Regions from separate parts of the Proteiniclasticum sp. genome, predicted to be linked through region 2. Evidence: a T-box and tRNA genes for the amino acid it is inferred to sense, from the RefSeq annotation. Region 2 holds a T-box; the other holds one or more tRNA genes.

Region 1 (9,634 bases), on a different contig from region 2:
GAACTCCGATCATTCCCAATAACAAGGAAATTCAAGATGATTTTCCTGTTGAAACGGTTAATGAGGAAAATCCTCCGGAAGTGGATCTTCATTCCTTGAGCTATGAAAATCTTGTCACTTATATGGAAGAAAAGTATGATCATAGGAAAGTCAGGACTTTCGGTGAAAATATAGAAGGTGTCTATACTCACCTGGAGATTGAGGAGAAAGTGATTGCCCTGACATTCGATGCATGTGGTGGAAATACAGGCAGCGGCTATGATAAGGAACTCATTGATTTCCTAATTGAAGAACAGGTACCTGCTTCTCTTTTCATCAACAGCAGATGGATCAGAGAAAATCCGAAGCAGTTCAGAACGCTTGCGCAGACAGATCTCTTTGAGATTCAGAACCATGGACATGACCATAAACCTCTCTCGGTTGAAGGAAGATCAGTATACAATATAAAGGGTACAGACAGCATAGCTCAGGTACTTGATGAAGTGATGAAAAATCAGAATGAGATTTTCCATATGACTGGAGTTAAACCTAAATATTTTCGGTCCGGTACAGCGTATTATGATGATGTGAGTTTATCCATGCTGAAAGAACTGGGCATAAAAGCGGTTAATTTCGATCTCCTGGGCGATGCTGGTGCAAAATTTAACAGGGCACAGATGGTCAGCTCAGCTGATCAGGCAAGGAACGGTTCAATTCTTCTTTATCATATGAACCATCCTGAAAAAGCGGTTGCAGAGGGAATAAAGCTTGTGGTTCCTATGCTGAGAGAAAAAGGCTTCCATTTTGTGAAGCTGTCTGATTATGATGAATACCTGAAATAAATCTATGGTCTGCAGAATGCATCTGAATTCTGCAGATTTTTCATGCAAATAAATACGTGAAAACAAACAGATTATGATATTATTTTAACAATAACTGTGATATGATGAAAAAGGTGCGAAGCTGAGAGGATATTCTTTCTTCAAACCTCAGATTTATACGGTTCTGACCTTAAGGGGATATACCTGAAAGGGAAGGCGCGGATGATAGAGTCATTTTGCATGCGCCTTTCTGGCGTATTTTTTTATTTGGAGGGATATATGGAAACACGAGTTGCACTCATCGGAATTGTCCTCGAAAACTATGATTCGGCAGAAAAGATGAACAGGATTCTTCATGAGTATGGAGATTATGTCATCGGAAGGATGGGGATTCCCTATCGTGAAAAAAACATGAATATCATCTCCTTGGCTGTGGATGCGCCGATGGACATCATCAGTTCTATATCAGGGAAACTGGGCATGCTCCCGGGAGTATCCTCAAAAACGATTTATGCAAAAAGCAAGAAGGAGTCGCTATGACCAGAAATGAAATGCTGATAAGAAAACTCTCAAGAGACAGGATCTTATCTCTTGATGAATTTACTTCTCTTATCGATACCTTTACCTCGGAGGAGCTCTCCTTCGCACAGTCACTGGCAAGAGACAAAAGAGAGAAAATTTACGGAAACAAGGTCTATATCAGAGGACTCATCGAGCTGTCCAGCTACTGCGCCTGTGACTGTCTATACTGCGGTATAAGGCGTGGGAATCCAAATGCCAAAAGATATAGACTGAACATGGATGAAGTCCTTGAATGCTGCGAAAAAGGCCATCAGCTTGGATTCAGAACATTTGTCATTCAAGGTGGAGAAGATGCCTTCTACGACGATGAAAAACTCGTAGAACTCATATCGATCATCAAACGCAGATATCCTGATTGCGCCGTTACATTATCACTGGGAGAAAGGCCGGAAAAAAGCTTTAGAAGGCTTTATGAGGCAGGAGCTGACCGTTATCTCCTGAGACATGAAACTGCTGATGAAGAGCACTATCGGAGGCTGCATCCGAAAGGGGAAGAACTTTCCAGAAGAATGGAGAGTCTAAGACAGCTCAAAGACATCGGGTTTCAGGTTGGCACCGGATTTATGGTAGGTTCACCCTATCAGGACAGTCTATGTCTTGCCAAGGACATGGTTTTTCTCAGCGAGTTTAAGCCTGAAATGGTCGGTATCGGACCCTTTGTGCCTCACCACGAATCAGTATTCAGAGACTACAAAAGCGGAAGTGTAGATCTTACCCTCTTCATGTTGTCTCTCATCCGACTTATGCTTCCTTATGCGCTGATTCCTGCAACAACATCACTTGGAACAGTAGATGGAGAAGGCAGAGAAAAAGGAATCTGTTCTGGTGCAAATGTCGTAATGCCTAATCTGTCACCCTTGGCTGTTCGGAAGAAATATATGCTATATGACAACAAAGCCTACACAGGAACAGAGGCTGCTGAAAGTCTGTCTCTTTTACAGGCATCTATGGAGAGAATAGGGTTTGAAGTGGTTGCGGATCGGGGAGATCATCCACTGATAGAAACACGTCAGATGTCTGATGCCAAATAGATTTAAAGGAGTGCTCATTGATGTATAATATCAGATCCACAAAAGCGGAAGAATTCATCAGCCATGATGAGATTCTGGAAACACTTGAATACGCAAAAGAGAATGCGGACAACCGAATGCTCATCAAATCGATTATTGATAAAGCTCGAAAAGGAAATGGATTGAACCACCGAGAGGCATCCGTTCTTCTGGAATGTGGAATGGACGATCTGAACAATGAAATATACTCCCTCGCAGAAGAAATCAAGGAAAGATTCTATGGAAACAGAATCGTGATGTTTGCGCCGCTTTATCTCTCCAACTACTGTGTCAACGGATGTGTATACTGCCCATACCATCTGAAGAACAGACATATCGCAAGAAAGAAGCTGACCCAGGAAGAAATCAGAAATGAAGTCATTGCACTTCAGGATATGGGGCATAAGAGACTTGCACTGGAAACAGGTGAGGATCCGATCAACAGTCCAATAGAATATGTTCTTGAGAGTATAAAAACGATCTATGATGTGAAGCATAAAAATGGAGCTATAAGAAGAGTCAATGTAAACATCGCGGCAACTACTGTGGAAAACTACAGAAAGCTTGCTGAGGCAGGTATCGGCACCTATATCCTTTTTCAGGAAACCTATCATAAGGAAAGCTATGAAATTCTTCATCCTACCGGACCCAAACATCATTACAGCTATCATACAGAGGCTATGGACAGGGCCATGGAAGGTGGAATAGATGATGTGGGACTTGGTGTCCTATTCGGTCTGGAACGCTACAAATACGATTTTACCGGCCTTCTCATGCATGCTGAGCATCTTGAAGAGGTATACGGTGTCGGACCGCATACATTAAGCGTTCCAAGAATCCGTCATGCAGATGACATCGATGCGGATTCCTTCACCAACGGCATTGACGACGATATCTTTGCTAAAATTGTTGCGTGCATAAGGATTGCGGTGCCTTATACAGGAATGATCATCTCCACAAGAGAAAGTCAGGCTTGTCGTGAGAAGGTCCTGAAGCTTGGTGTATCTCAGATCAGCGGCGGTTCAAAGACAAGTGTGGGCGGATATGTGCTGCCGGAGCTTGCCGAAGACAAATCGGAGCAGTTTGATGTCAGCGACAAGAGAACCCTTGATGAAATTGTCAGATGGCTGATGGAAATGGGTCATATCCCGAGTTTCTGCACGGCATGCTACAGAGAAGGAAGAACTGGAGATCGATTCATGATGCTTCTGAAGAGCGGACAGATCATCAACTGCTGTCATCCCAATTCACTAATTACACTGAAGGAATATCTGATGGATTATGCCAAAGAGGAGACAAGGATTCTTGGTGAAAAACTCATCGAAAAGGAGATTCACAGGATTACAAACGAAAAGGTCAGATTAAGAGCTGAGGACAACCTGAGAGAGATCAGTCAGGGAAAAAGAGATTTCCGGTTCTGATGATAGATAAAGGAGCATATTATGGGACTAATGGATACACCTTCGGGTGAGAGAGTGCATATCGGTATTTTCGGCCGGATGAACTCCGGTAAATCAAGCATCATCAACGCCATTACAGGACAGAACATATCCATCGTATCCGATGTCAGAGGAACGACTACAGACCCAGTGATGAAGTCCATGGAGCTTCTCCCGCTGGGGCCGGTTATGATCATGGATACACCAGGACTTGACGATCAGAGTATCCTCGGACATCTGAGAGTGGAGAGCACTATGAGAATCCTTGACCGGACGGATCTTGCGCTTGTGGTTATGGATGCACAAGCCGGGATATCCGATGAGGATGAGAAGATCATCAGTAAGATCAGAGCAAAGAAGCTGCCTTACATTCTCGTTTATAATAAGACAGATCTGCTTAAAGAGCCGATGAATCTCAGCAGTGGCGATAACAGATCCGAATCAATTGCAGTGAGCGCCTCTACTATGAAGAATATCCATGAGCTCAAAGAGCTCATGGGCAGGATTGCGGGTAAAGAAGGCTATAAGAAAAAACTCATTTCCGATCTCATTTCACCGAAAGATCTCATCATTCTTGTTGTGCCAGTTGATTCTGCTGCACCAAAAGGAAGACTCATACTGCCTCAGCAGCAGGTCATAAGAGACATCTTAGACAGCAGGGCACAGGCACTGATTGTTCAGGTGGATGAGCTTTCGGATGCACTATCCGTGCTTAACAGAAAGCCCAGAATGGTCATCACGGACAGCCAGGCATTTCATGAGGTCAAAAAAATCGTTCCTGAGGATATTGCCCTGACAAGCTTCTCCATACTCATGGCAAGATATAAGGGAAATCTCAGTGAAGCTGTAAAAGGGGCTTATGCTCTGGACACGCTAAAGGATCATCAGAGAGTCCTCATTTCTGAAGGCTGCACTCATCACAGGCAATGTGATGACATCGGTACGGCAAAGCTTCCGAAATGGATCAGTGAGTATACCGGCAAGAAGCTGTTCTTTGTTCACTCCAGCGGAACTGAGTTCAATCGGGAAGGGGAGAAATACGATCTTGTTGTCCACTGCGGTGGATGTATGCTGAACGAAAAAGAAATGCAGTCAAGAATCTGCCGTACCATAGAAAACGATATGCCCATAACAAACTACGGTATCCTTATTGCGCATATGAACGGGATACTGGAACGAAGCATCATGCCGCTCAAAGAGAAACTGTAATCGGATGTACCTATAAAATGACAGATTCTAAAAGATAATGGATCAAGGATATAAAGGGGCGGTATGGGGTTCATACGCTCCTTTGCAGGAAAAAACAATCTTTCATGGAATAAAAATAAAATCTGTTGACAGTTGTCACTACAGCACTTATAATAATTATTGTTCTCAAAATTTTAATAAAGTTTTGTGAAACCAATACGTGAAGCGATATTCTTGTTTTCACGTTTTGTATAGTATTTTACGATGCTAATCGTAATTTACAGTTATCTGGTGTCTATATCGCATAGGGCTACACCCGTTCCCATTCCGAACACGAAGGTTAAGCCTATACGAGCCCATGATACTGCAGGGGAGGCCCTGTGGGAAAGTAGGTCGTCGCCAGTTATTGGATCTTTAGCTCAGTTGGTTAGAGCAACCGGCTCATAACCGGTCGGCCCGGGGTTCGAGTCCCTGAAGGTCCACCATATGGGGGTATAGCTCAGTTGGGAGAGCACCTGCCTTGCACGCAGGGGGCCAAGAGTTCGAGTCTCTTTATCTCCACCATAAAAAAATCCGAATGTTGCCAGATGGCGATATTCGGATTTTTCCGTTTTATGAAAAAACCGGGGAAAATCCCCGGCTGTTCAGCAGTTACTATATTTTCTATTCGCCCATGACATGAACGGTAATTTTTCTTGTTCTTGGTCCGTCGAATTCACAGAAAAATATGCCCTGCCAGATACCCATTTCGATCATTCCACCGCTTACGATGAGGCTCTGGCTGCTTCCGATATTGATGGACTTAAGATGCGCCTGGGAGTTGCCTTCCATATGCTTGAATTTCGGATCGTCAGGAAAAGCCTTGTCCAGTGCATAGAGCATATCTGTTATGACATCCGGATCCGCATTTTCGTTGATGCATACTGCACCTGTAGTATGAGGAGAGTAGACTGTAAGGATGCCTTCACTGATCTTCGACTCCTCCAGTGTTTTTCTTACCTCGTCGGTGATCTCATAAAAATCCTGTCTTTTGGTTGTCTTGAATTCCAGCTGTTTTTTGTAAATCTTCATCCTGTCCTCCCTGACTCTTTTTCTTCATTATACATGAATATTTTTCTTTCTTCTTCCACTTTCTTTAACATATCCATTAATATTCTCTAAACGTCCGCAAATTATGCAATGTTTTAGATTATAATTGTATTATGATTCTAAGTATGATCAGCGAGAGTGTTCATGATCGGAACATTCATCCGATAGAGGTAAATATGGTGAAACGCATCCGGCAGTTTATTCAGAATATCCGTTACAGTTATCAGAAGATCGATGAAGATTTTCTGATTCTGTATTTAAATGAAAAGGAACTGAGTCTGTTCAGGAGGCTCAAAAAATCCGAACAGATCCACAGTATACTCATTGCGAAGGATATTCGCGAGGAACTGGGCGAAGACAGGGAAAAAGGCATGATCAGAGCTGCACTTTTTCATGATATCGGAAAGATCACACGTCCGATGAATCTATTCGAGAAAAGCATGGCTGTGATACTGAAAAAACTCTTAGGCAGAAGAATCACTATACTTCTACGCTTTCCCTTTATTCAGTCATATCTCTATCATGGAGAAAGAGGCGGAGAAATTCTGAAAGCAGAAAGAATCTTTGATGAAACGCCCATATTCTACAGACTGGTCAGTTCTCATCATCATAGAAGAGAGCTGATCGGGAATCAGAAAGATCGTGATGAACTCATCAGATATTACGATCTGCTTAAGAAATATGATGACCGTTATTAGGAAAAAGAATAACCTTTTGGAGGCAAATTCATGAAAATCGATATCAAACCGAACTTCAAATTCAAGTTCAGAAATAGACTGAAAGGCAAAAAGAATCTTTACGTGATTATTGGTGCAGTTCTGATCGGGCTGATCATTCTGTTCAATTCGACCAGTTTTATTGCCAATCTGCAGTGGTTCGGTGAAGTGGGCTATACAAGAACCTATCTCACAAGAGCGCTTGCTGTTGCGGGTCTAACCCTGCCGATTTTTCTCATCTTCTATCTGGTGTCCATTTTCTATTACAGGAGTATCTCCAAAAAGTATGACCTGGTGAGCTATCCTCAGAAAACTGATGGGGAGATTAAAAGGCGAAACAGATATGTGTATGTCGCTTCGGGAATTTTCTTCCTTGTGGTCGCCTATGGACTGGCCAAGGATTACTGGTATGTCATTCTCCAGTATTTCAACAGTGTGGATTTTGGACAGGTGGATCCGATCTTCAGCAAGGATATCTCCTTCTATGTATTCAGACTGCCCCTGTATCAGTTTCTGATTTCCCTCTCTCTTTCAGTTGTCGTTCTGCTTATTCTTCTGACAGTGCTCATCTATCTAATCATTGCAGCGAAGAGTTCGTTTAACAGACTGAACTTCAGAAATGCCAGAGGAATTCTTCACGTGATCAAGAACGGATTTATCCAGTTTGCCGGAAAAGCTCTGGCCATGCTGATTTCTCTATTTCTCCTGCTCATGGCACTGAAATATTATCTGGATTCCTTCCTTGTCATGTTCAATGAATCAGGCGTCGTTTTTGGCCCGGGATATACAGACATCAAAATCAATGTACCTTTCCTGAGGGTTATCGCAGTATTAGCTGCTGTCTCGGCTGCTGTTGTGGCTTTTGGAATCGTGAAGAAAAAAGTCAATCTGATTGCCTATCCTGTTCTTGGAATCCTGGCACTAAGTGTTCTTCGAATCGCTGCAGTTTTTGCTGTGGAGGCGCTGGTTGTCAATCCCAATCAGCTGGAGAGAGAGCGTCCATATATCGAGAACAACATCAATATGACCCGGCAGGCTTTCGGAATCAATAATGTGGACATCAGACTTTTTGAAGCGGATAAAGATATCTCTCCTGGAGAAATCACGGGCAACAGGGAAGTTGTGGACAGCATAAAGGTCAATTCCTACCGACATACCCTTGATTTTATCAGACAGGCACAGGTCATAAGAGGATATTATGATTTCAATGATGTGGACGTGGACCGATATATGATCAGTGGTGAGAAGAAACAGGTATTCCTGTCTGCGAGAGAGATCGACAGCAGTCTCATCTCTCCATCCACCTGGCAGAACACTCACCTTTTCTATACCCATGGATATGGTGTAGTCATGTCTGATTCAAGTACTGTGACCGCCCAGGGACAGCCTGATTTCCTCATGAAGGATATCCCTACAAATAACATCACGGATATTCCTCTGGATAATCCCAGAATCTATTTCGGGGAGCTGGTTTCCGATTATGTCATCGTAGGCACACAGACGGATGAGTTCGATTACCCCCGTGGCGGAGAAAATGAAAGCTACAGGTATACAGGAGAGGCCGGAATAAAGATGAATCTCCTGAACAGACTCCTCTATGCCATTGAAGAAAAGGAACCGAAGATTCTCATTTCTTCGCAGATTACAAGTGATTCAAAGATCATAAGAAAGAGAAATATATTAAACAGGGTCATCACCATAGCACCGTTTCTGAGTTATGATTCAGATCCGTACCTCGTTGTTTCGGACAGCAAGGTTTACTGGATGATCGATGCCTATACCCATACAGACAGATATCCCAATGCCAAGACCTTCAATGGGCTCAATTATGTGAGAAACTCGGTCAAGGTGACCGTGGATGCATATACCGGAGCAGTCGATTTCTATCTGGCTGATCCGGATGATCCAATAGCCGTCAGCTACAACAGGATTTTCGGGGAACTCTTCAAAGATCTTTCGGAAATGCCTGAAGGATTAAGAGAACATATCAAGTATCCGGAAGATCTTTTTGAAATGCAGACCACTGTTCTTGAGCAGTATCATGTGACAAATCCCGCAATCTTCTATAACGGTGAAGATGTATGGCAGAAATCAAGAGTCACCGGATCAAACAATGAAGAAAGCACTTCACAGGAGCCTTACTCCCTGTTCACCTCTTTCGAAGACGAACAGGATCTGGAGCTTGTATTTACCGAGTACTATACAATCAAGGGCAAGGAAAATATGGTTGCCATCGTCAATGTGAGGATGGAAGGGGAGCACTACGGGCAGCTGGTGGAATATAAATTCCCACCGCAGAAAACCGTATCGAGCCCATACCTTTTCACAAACAAACTCAATCAGGATCCGGAAATCTCCAAGGAGCTTTCACTTCTTGATAATGCCGGTTCTCAGGTGGAGTTTGGAGATATGGTCATTACCCCTATAGAAGACAGTCTTTTATATGTGGTGCCGATCTATCTTGTAGCTGAAGGTGAGAATTCCATTCCGGAAATCAAGCGTTTTGTCATCTCAAATGATGATAAAATCGTCATTTCGGATACCTTCACAAATACACTCAACATGCTGTTCAATTTTGAAGCGGAAACGCCGGGCGAGCCGGGAGGGGTCATCGATGAGACGCTGGCAAAAGAGGCGAATAACCTCTTCAACGATGCCATAGAAGCGCAGAGGGCCGGAAACTGGGCTGAATACGGAAGACTGATGGAAGAGCTCAAGAATGTTCTTGACTCCATGATCGGTCAGTAGGAGGAGAAGAACAATGGATTATG
Region 2 (9,634 bases):
ATATGATCGACCGGTACCCATCCTGCATCCGCTGTTCTTTCACTTACGCAGTATGCCCAGCTGTTCACTGTTTTTTTGACCTGAACGACTTCACCTACGGTGATTTCCAGTTCTCTGGAAGAATAGTCTTCAAGCAGGATGGATTCCTCATCCACATCCCTCAGATATTCTCTTGGAATCCAGCCTTCCTTCAGCGTGTCGCGTGCGATGCAGTAGACCCAGTTCTTCCAGATGGGATTGCCGATGTATTCTTCGAGGCGCAGGACACGGTCGTTTTTCTTCACTTCGATAAGATTGGCCTGGTTGACGATGTGGTTTCTGATGATCACATGTCTCATCTTCATATTCTCAGTGTTTCTGCAATATCTGAAATGATGAGATCCATCTCTTCAGATGTCAGATTCTCCCTGATTTCGTAATAGGGTGTCAGCATACAGTTTCGGTCGAACAGTCTGAAAAGCTCGATCATAATCGGACTGCTTTTCGGTTCTACGCGCTGTGACTCATCTGCTCCATAGGATAGTACACCGAGAAAGGTACTGCCTGCGCGAACCCTTTCCATAACTTCATTGACCAGCGGAACCAGATGGGACTTGATATACTGTGCATAGATGTCTTCTTTTAGACCGTCTGACTCCGATTTTTTCATCCGGTAAAGCGCATAATGCTTTTCGATGTTCGGCAGGGCAATGAGATTGATGTTAAGATCGATGAGATCCTTCACAACGGGTAAGGGTCCTTGAAATGTCTGTTTTTCCTGAGGCAGGACGCCCTGGTCCAGTATGCTGCTTGTGACAACAAGTATTTTGTCTACCATGGTAAGACCTCCTTGAAGTGAACTTAGTTTAATTATGACATTATTCTGAAAGAAACTCAATGAACGGATATGGAACAAGCGTTACAGTAAGGTGAACATTATATGATTTACTGTCAATACAAAGATGATTTAGGTATAATTCAAGGTAAGGAGTGATATTATGGACAATCAGATTGATCCCAGAATCATGGACAACATAACAAAAATCTGCATCTGCAGAGCCATACCCAGAAGCAAAATCAAGGATGCTATCCGAAAGGGTGCGGACAGTGTCATAAAAGTCAACGAAGTGACCGGATCAGGTTCGGGTGAATGCAGGGGAAGACGCTGCGGGCTCAAGATAAAAGGGCTCATCGACGGATACAGAAACGGAGAGTGGGAATAATGAAGAAAATATTCCGGAAAAGCCTGGGACTTCTTCTGCTTCTATCCGTTTTTTTCACCATTACAGGATGTGAAGTTCTGTCTGAGGACGATATGGGCACGGTTAATACCGAGGTGGAGTCTCCTATAGGAGAGCCGGATCAAGGCGAAGAATCATCCGCAGTAAAGAAAGACGGGTATTATACAGGAAAGGAAGAAGTTGCGGAATACATCCATATCTATGGGAGACTTCCGGATAACTACATCACTAAAAATGAAGCCATGGATCTTGGATGGGATGCAGATAGAGGAAATCTCTGGGACGTCACAGACGAGATGAGCATCGGCGGAGACAGATTCGGAAACAGAGAAGGGCTTCTGCCCGATGCATCAGGACGAAAATGGTATGAAGCGGATATCGACTATGATGGTGGAAGACGTAATGCTAAAAGGATAGTCTTTTCAAATGATGGACTGATCTACTATACGGATGACCACTATGAGTCCTTTGAACAGCTCTACTGACAGAGGGGGAGAAAGAATGAACAGGATCATACTGAACGGAAAAAGAATGATTACAAAGGAAGTCACCCATGCCTACCTTAAAAGAAAATTCTGTTTCCCGGATTACTACGGCAGAAACCTTGATGCGCTCTGGGACCTCTTAAGCACAAGAGCAAAAGATACAGAGATTGTCATAGTGAACGCCTCTGAGATTACCGCGCATCTCGGAAAGTATGGCAGGTCACTTCTAAGGGTATTTGATGATCTCAATGAGGAAGCGAGGCATGTCAGGGTGACCTACCTCAACTGAAAAATAAGGAAACAAAAAAATCACGGCATTAGTCGTGATTTTTTCTTGTATAGATTTATCTACTGTTAAGAGGATGATCTGTCTTTATCCGTTCTTCTTCTGAGTTTTTTCGATGGTTTCGTTACTTTCAGCAGTTTTACGGGTTTCGTCATTGAACGCTTTTCAGCGGTGAATATATAGTATCCTTCAGTTTCGGTGACACGGACCCCGCCAAAGACTGAAATTAGTCTGTTTTTATACCATTTCAGTCTTTTTGTGACCATGATCATTTTTCCGCCTATGCTCAGTTTCAGAAAACCTTCTTCGATGAAGCTTTTCGCTACCGAAAAATCGGTGTGATAGGGTGGGTTGGAAAGGATCAGCGTGAAATCGGAATCCGGAAGATTTCTGAAGCCATTACTTTGAATCACTCTGATTCCCGGCAATCCGTTTAAAGCGGCATTTTCCTGTGCAAGCTTTACAGCATCTTCAGAGATGTCGCACATGACAATCCGGTCTTCTCCGATCATCTTTCCGAGATATATTCCCGCTGCACCATATCCGCAGCCTAAATCAAGCACTTTATCTTTAGTGCATACAGATGTCTCTTTAAGCATGGCAATTGTTCCTCTGTCTATGAATTCCGGTGAGAACGTGCTGCTCGAGGTGTGGAACTGAAGTTTCTGGTCTATGATGGTCTCTTCTATCATATGTCTATTCCTCCCTCATTTGTAAGAGAACCAGTATACCACAGAAAGTCATGCATGTTTTCCCGCAGCAGAAGGGCTGAAAGAGAAGCCTTTTCATGAACGGGACACAGCAGGCACCTTGAGATGCTTTTGTTTCAGGATATTTTTCTTTGTATTCATAGAATGTTCGGCTTTGACTGGTTAAATAGGATATAATAGATAGAAGCGAGGCAGCGGATTACAGATGAAGATATGCCTCATAAGGAGAGAAATATGGAATATAAATATCTAAAGATGAGAGAAATTATCGAAAAATACGAAGAAGAAGAAATTCAGAACACTTTAGATCTCATGAATGCCGACTATGAAGAAGATGCGGAAAAGGAAGAGCTGATCAATCTTCTGGAAAAAGCGCTGACAGACTATGTCATTGAAGTCTACTACATGCTTTCCCATGAAGACCTTGTTCTCCTCAACAAAATGAAGGAAAATCACGGAGAATATACATTCCGGGACGATAATGATAATGAGGGGCCTGCAGCCGAGCTTGAATCTCTCAGCAGTCTTCTTGATTTGTGCCTCGTCCATCCGGACTTTGACATGGAGGATATCGGACAGATTCATGCTCATGTCAGCCAGGAGTTTATCGATCTTTTTGAAGTGTACCTTGTACCCGAGAGGCTCAGCATGGCAGCGTATCTTGATGAAGCGGCTAAGATCATAAAGGGTGCACTGTATTACTACGGTGCGGTTGAAATCGACAGGCTCTATGAAATTGTGAGCAGGAATCACGGCAATATGGACAGCAAGTTCTTTAACCGTGTTCTATCCTATAAATACTCCCTTCACGATGCTTACGCCTCCATTATGTATGAGGACAAGGAATATATCGTAGACATCGATTTTGAAATCTTCTATGATATCTCAGAAATCAGAAGATGGAACAAGGGGCAGGGATACAAGGCATATGAGCGATTGGATTTTCTGGATGCCTCAGATCCTTCATACATCGAGCAGGAAGAAGAGTACGAGAAGCTCTTTAGCTATTTCCAGGAGCACTTCACCCCTGATGAGGAGTTTATTACCCTATATCCTCATATCCCGGAAGAATTCTATTTCGGATTCTATCTGGACAGAACCATTGAGATCGCAAGAAAAACCCGTGAAACCGATGAGGTGATCAATGAGTTCCTGGCAGATATGAATTTCGACCAGGAAGAAGACATCAAGAGCGGGAAGAAAATGCTCAGGGATTATTTAAACCGCATCAGCAGATGGGACAATCTCGGCTTCGCAGATGACGAGATGCCGAAGCTGAAGCTGGACAGGAATGTGGTCCATATGAAGGCCTATGTGAGCAAAAAAGATAAGTAGCCGTCTTTCTCCTTACAGCAGTTTCAGGGCTATAGCGCTCTGTTTACTTGTTTGACAAGGGATTATGCATATAATATAATGATTAGGTCAAACACTGTGAAAAGGACAAGTACCTTCTGTAAAAGGCTTTCAGAGAGAGGTTGCATGCTGAAAAACCTTAGCCTCAAGAAGAGAAGATCACCTGGGAGTGGATATGCTGAAATGATTTAAGCATATACGTGATTTCGCGTTACGAAATAGGATATTAAGAAGAGTGTTCTTCGCGTATCTGAAATGAATTAATTAGGTGGTATAGCGAGACCTCGTCCTATTTTGGACGGGTCTTTTTTATATATTTTATTTTTGAAAATAAGGAGTTGTAGTGTGATGTATAAGAAAGTTGATGCGGGAAAATCCTTTGTATCAATGGAAGATGAGATCAGAGCGCTTTGGGCGGATAAAAACATCGTTGACAAGAGTTATAAACTGAACCAGGATGGGGAGGTTTTTACATTCTTTGATGGTCCTCCAACAGCCAACGGTATGCCTCACGTCGGACATGTTCTGACAAGAGTCATCAAGGACCTCATTCCAAGATACAAGGTTATGAAAGGCTATAAAGTGCTGAGAAAGGCCGGATGGGATACCCATGGACTTCCAGTTGAGCTTGAGATCGAAAAGAAACTAGGGATCAACGGAAAAGAAGGCATCGAAGAGTACGGCGTAGAGAACTTTATCAATGAGTGTAAGGAAAGTGTATTCAAGTACACCAGCATGTGGAAGGAAATGTCCGAGAAGATCGGTTTCTGGGTAGACATGGAAGATCCTTACATCACCTACAAGAATGATTATATCGAATCAGAATGGTGGGCACTGAAGACCATGTGGGAGTCTGATCTCCTTTATAAGGGCTTCAAGGTCATGCCTTACTGTCCACGCTGTGGAACAGGACTTTCCTCTCATGAAGTGGCTCAAGGATATAAGGATGTCACAGACAGCACAGCCATTGCAAAGTTCAAGGTTGCAGGTACAGAAAACAAGTATATCCTCGCCTGGACCACAACGCCATGGACACTTCCTTCCAATGCTGCTTTAGCGGTCAATCAAAACTTCACCTACGTGGAAGCGAAGGTCGGGGACGAGATTCTGATCCTTGCCAAGGAGCTTTGCGAGAAGGTTCTTAACGGACTGGAATATGAGATTGTACGTGAATTCAAGGGTCAGGAGCTGGTCAATACAGACTACGAGCAGCTGATGCCTTTCCATACCCCTGAAAAGAGAGCATTTTTTGTCATCCACGGAGACTTTGTCACCCTGTCCGATGGTACAGGAGTCGTTCATACAGCACCTGCCTATGGTGAGGATGACTACATGGTGGGTATGCAGAACAACATCCCGTTCATCCATCTGGTCAACGAAGAAGGTAAGTTCGTGGACGAAGTGGAACCTTTCAAGGGAATGGATGTCCGTAAAGCGGACAAGGCGATCCTAAGCTGGCTGGAAAACGAGAACAAGCTTTTCAGCACAGAGAAGTACATGCACTCCTATCCACACTGCTGGAGATGCGATACGCCACTGCTTTACTATCCAAAGGACAGCTGGTTCGTCAGAATGAGCTCACTGCGAGATGAACTTCTGGAAAACTCAAACAGCGTAAACTGGTATCCTGACAATGTAAGAACAGGCAGAATGGGTAAGTTCCTTGAAAATGTCATCGACTGGGGAATCTCAAGAGACAGATACTGGGGAACACCACTTCCGATCTGGGAATGTGAATGCGGTCACAGAGAGTGTATCGGATCCATTGCAGAGCTTAAGGAAAAGGGAATCGATGTTCCTGAGAACATCGAACTCCATAAACCATATATCGATAAGGTGCACCTGACCTGCGAAAAGTGCGGAAACACAATGACCAGAACAAACGAAGTGATCGATGCCTGGTTCGATTCAGGATCAATGCCTTTTGCACAGTGGCACTATCCATTTGAAAACAAGGAAATGTTTGAAGAGAACTTCCCTGCACAGTTCATTTCGGAAGCTGTTGACCAGACAAGAGGATGGTTCTATACCCTTCTTGCCATTTCAACTGCAATCTTCAAGAAGAGTCCGTTTGAAAATGTCATCGTTATGGGACATGTTCTGGATAAGAAGGGCATCAAGATGTCCAAGCATAAGGGCAACGTCGTTGAGCCGATGAAGGTCATCAACGAACAGGGAGCAGATGCTACAAGATGGCATTTCTATACTGCATCCATGCCATGGCTGCCAACCAGATTCTCCCAGGATGATGTGGCTGAAAGCCAGAGAAAGTTCCTTCTGACCCTATACAATGTCTACTCCTTCTATGTACTCTATGCTGAGATTGACCAGTTCAATCCTATGGACTACAAGGATCACAAGTCAGACAATGTCATGGACAAGTGGGTGCTTTCAAAGCTGAACAGTCTGGTGAAGAGAGTGACAGAAGATCTTGACGGATACAGAATCACTCAGGCGGCACTTGCCATTGAGGAGTTTACGGAGGATCTGTCCAACTGGTATGTCAGAAGAAACAGAGCAAGATTCTGGTCAGATGAACTGACAGAGGATAAGATCAGTGCCTACACGACACTTTACAATGTCCTTGTGACACTGGTGAAGACCGCTGCTCCATTTGTTCCATATCTTTCCGAGACCATCTACCAGAACCTCATTGTAGGGCTTAAGAATGATGAGAAGGAATCTGTACACTTCACGAAGTATCCTGAAGCGGATGAATCACTCATCAACACAAAGCTCGAGGAAGAGATGGGCCTTGCCTACAACCTGGTCACACTGGGAAGAAGCGCAAGAAATACATCCAACATGAAAAACAGACAGCCTCTTTCAAAGATGCTGATTTCCGAAAAAGAGCTTCCTGAGTATTATGGAGACATCATCAAGGAAGAGCTGAACATCAAGGAAGTTGTACTGGCTGCAGATCTTTCAAAATATGTCAATTATGAAATCAAACCTAACCTGCCTGTTCTAGGAAAAACCTACGGCAAAATGATTCCTAAGATCAAAGCTGCCATAGACGGAATGGACCAGATGGATCTTGCAAAGAAAGTCAACCGCGGAGATGACGTGACAGTATCTATAGATGGACAGGACATTATCCTGAATCAGGAGAATCTTCTGGTCACCATGCAGGGCCTTGCGGGATATGCTTTTGCCGGTGAAGGTGAACTCGGTGTCATCCTGGATACCAACGTCACGCCTGAGCTTAAGGAAGAAGGGGATGTGCGTGAGCTGATCTCCAAGATTCAGAACCTCAGAAAGGAAACTGGATTTGAAGTTGCCGATAAGATCATGCTTTATGTTTCCGGAAACGACAGACTGATGGACATCATGAGAAATCATGAGGATCATCTGAAGAAGGAAACCCTGACTGCGGATATCAGATATGGTGAAGACCATGCTGCCGAAGAGTTCAACATCAATGGTGAAAGCATAAACATCGGTGTCGAAGTCGTTAAGTAGGAGAAAGATAAGATCATGGAGAGGGAGAGCGCATCTGCTCAGTAAGCAGGTGCACTCTCCCTCTGTTTCTTTCTCACTGGACATAGAAAAAAACGACCATTTCCAATTTGAGGGGACTGGTCGTTTTTTCTTCACGTCTCTGACTGGAGTATCCCGTAATAGAGAAGATTCTCATAACGGCCATCCTTCATGATGTGATCACGAAGGAAACCTTCCTTTGTCATTCCGATTTTCTCCATGACTCTACCTGATGAAGGATTGGAACCGAAATGCCTTGCGTAGACTTTATTAAAATTCTTCTCCTTGAAAGCAAACGCCAAGAGGGCTTTCGCGGCCTCAGTCGCGAAGCCTTTCCCCCAGAATTCCTCTCCGATCCAGTATCCGAGTTCTCCGTTATGATGGCGGGAGTCATGGGTAAGACCGATGGCGCCATAAAGCTGTCCTGTGGCCCTATCTGTAATGGCAAACTCATAACCCTTATCTTCATCAAAGTGCTCCCGATGGTTCTTCATCCAGATGAGGGCATGTTCGATGGTGTAGGGATAGGGTATGAAGAGAGTATTCTTGTAGATGCTGTAGTTGTTGCACAGCGACTGAACCGTTTCTGCATCACTTTTCACGAAAAGTCTCAGCTTCAGTCTTTCTGTTGTGATCGTCTGGGTTGCCTGATCATAATTCATTGGGCCACCTTCTGTAATGAGCTCAAGTCATGCTGAGCTCATTATCCCCTTTCTGATTGTAATTGATTCATAATAGCTCAAAATAATGATTCTAGTATAATATATCTGTAATATAATCACAAGACATCTGACTGCCGGATCCAGCTACATTGTGATGAAGAGATAAACATTAATAATGAGCACCGATACCTTTTCGGACAGGATTTCATTGTGATACCTAAATATACAGAAAAAATACTATGAAACAATTTCATTTTGTGTCGGAAGGTGATATTATTAATAGAGAGATTAAAATGTAAAAGAGCGTATCACTTTACATTTTAATGAAAAGTTTAAACTATTTTCATGAAATATATATTACAATGGATATGATAAGGTTTTCTGAGAAATGTTCAGCAGTTTTTATCGGTGAATATTCGTGTATATAGTGATAGAATAATGCAAAATATTAAACAAAATAAATAATGAATAAATATGAGGAGTGGATACCATGGCAGCTTCAATCAAAGACGTTGCAAGAGAAGCGGGCGTATCAATCGCAACCGTATCTCGAGTATTAAACAATGTAGATGTAGTAAATGAGGATACAAAGAAAAAGGTTCAGGACGCGATCAAAAAGTTAAGCTATAGACCGAATATCGTGGCAAGAAGTCTTAAGACTCAGAGAACCAAGACGATAGGCATACTGGTTCCGGATATTTCCAATCAGTTCTATCCTGAAGTTGTAAGAGGCGCAGAGGATGTGGCTAATATCTATGATTACAACATCATTCTATGCAACTCTGATTCCGATCTGGAAAAAGAGAAAGAGTATATCCGCGTGCTGAAGGAAAAGATGGTAGACGGTATGCTTTATATGAGCTCATCCCTTGAAGGCGAGATCATTGATCTCATAGATGAACTTGAGCTGAAGACTGTTCTTGTGGAAACCAAGGTTTCAGGAGGCAGAATGCCAAGCGTGACCATCGACAACAAGAAAGCGGCTTATGATGCGACAAAGTATCTCCTTGATAAGGGGAACAAGAAGGTTGCCTATATCGGTCTCAAGAAAGACAGAAACAATGCGGTATCCAAGAGATACAACGGATATGAGAAGGCACTCAAAGATCATGGTATGGAAGTTGACCACAGTCTTCTGTATTTTGGAGATCTTAAAGCTGCTGATGGATATAACGGCATCAACGTTATTCTTGAAAATGCAGAGATCGATGCTGTATTCTGCGCATCTGACGAGGTTGCCATGGGTGCAATCAATGCGCTGAGAGACAAGGGCATCAGCTGTCCGGAAGATGTGGATGTCATGGGATTCAATGACAACAGCATGGCGGCAGTGTTCTATCCAAAAATCTCGACCGTTGCACAGCCGATGTATGACATGGGTTCTGTGGGTATGAGAATGCTCATCAAGATCGTGAACAACAAGCCTCTTGATGATGAT

The links. A T-box is a leader RNA that pairs with one kind of tRNA and senses whether it is charged. The one in region 2 lies ahead of ileS (isoleucine--tRNA ligase), so its partner is inferred to be a tRNA-Ile.
Region 1: it encodes a tRNA-Ile, which carries the amino acid that the T-box ahead of ileS (isoleucine--tRNA ligase) is inferred to sense. The anticodon was not compared.

Annotation. Positions count from the first base shown of each region.
Region 1 covers NZ_DAMBTF010000027.1:21,187-30,820, reverse strand. Annotated here, with positions in the region: gene RTX25_RS12550 (polysaccharide deacetylase family protein) at 1-821, shown strand, start outside; gene RTX25_RS12545 (TM1266 family iron-only hydrogenase system putative regulator) at 1,080-1,340, shown strand; gene hydE ([FeFe] hydrogenase H-cluster radical SAM maturase HydE) at 1,337-2,413, shown strand; gene hydG ([FeFe] hydrogenase H-cluster radical SAM maturase HydG) at 2,434-3,852, shown strand; gene hydF ([FeFe] hydrogenase H-cluster maturation GTPase HydF) at 3,874-5,079, shown strand; rRNA gene rrf (5S ribosomal RNA) at 5,346-5,463, shown strand; tRNA gene RTX25_RS12520 (tRNA-Ile) at 5,467-5,543, shown strand; tRNA gene RTX25_RS12515 (tRNA-Ala) at 5,547-5,622, shown strand; gene RTX25_RS12510 (secondary thiamine-phosphate synthase enzyme YjbQ) at 5,722-6,129, opposite strand; gene RTX25_RS12505 (HD domain-containing protein) at 6,324-6,845, shown strand; gene RTX25_RS12500 (UPF0182 family protein) at 6,876-9,611, shown strand; gene RTX25_RS12495 (FAD-dependent oxidoreductase) at 9,625-9,634, shown strand, end outside.
Region 2 covers NZ_DAMBTF010000002.1:158,075-167,708, reverse strand. Annotated here, with positions in the region: gene RTX25_RS01835 (hypothetical protein) at 1-338, opposite strand, end outside; gene RTX25_RS01830 (hypothetical protein) at 341-817, opposite strand; gene RTX25_RS01825 ((2Fe-2S)-binding protein) at 978-1,202, shown strand; gene RTX25_RS01820 (ribonuclease domain-containing protein) at 1,202-1,705, shown strand; gene RTX25_RS01815 (barstar family protein) at 1,722-1,994, shown strand; gene RTX25_RS01810 (methyltransferase) at 2,060-2,683, opposite strand; gene RTX25_RS01805 (hypothetical protein) at 2,936-4,036, shown strand; T-box leader at 4,124-4,349, shown strand; gene ileS (isoleucine--tRNA ligase) at 4,403-7,516, shown strand; gene RTX25_RS01795 (GNAT family N-acetyltransferase) at 7,648-8,196, opposite strand; gene RTX25_RS01790 (LacI family DNA-binding transcriptional regulator) at 8,687-9,634, shown strand, end outside.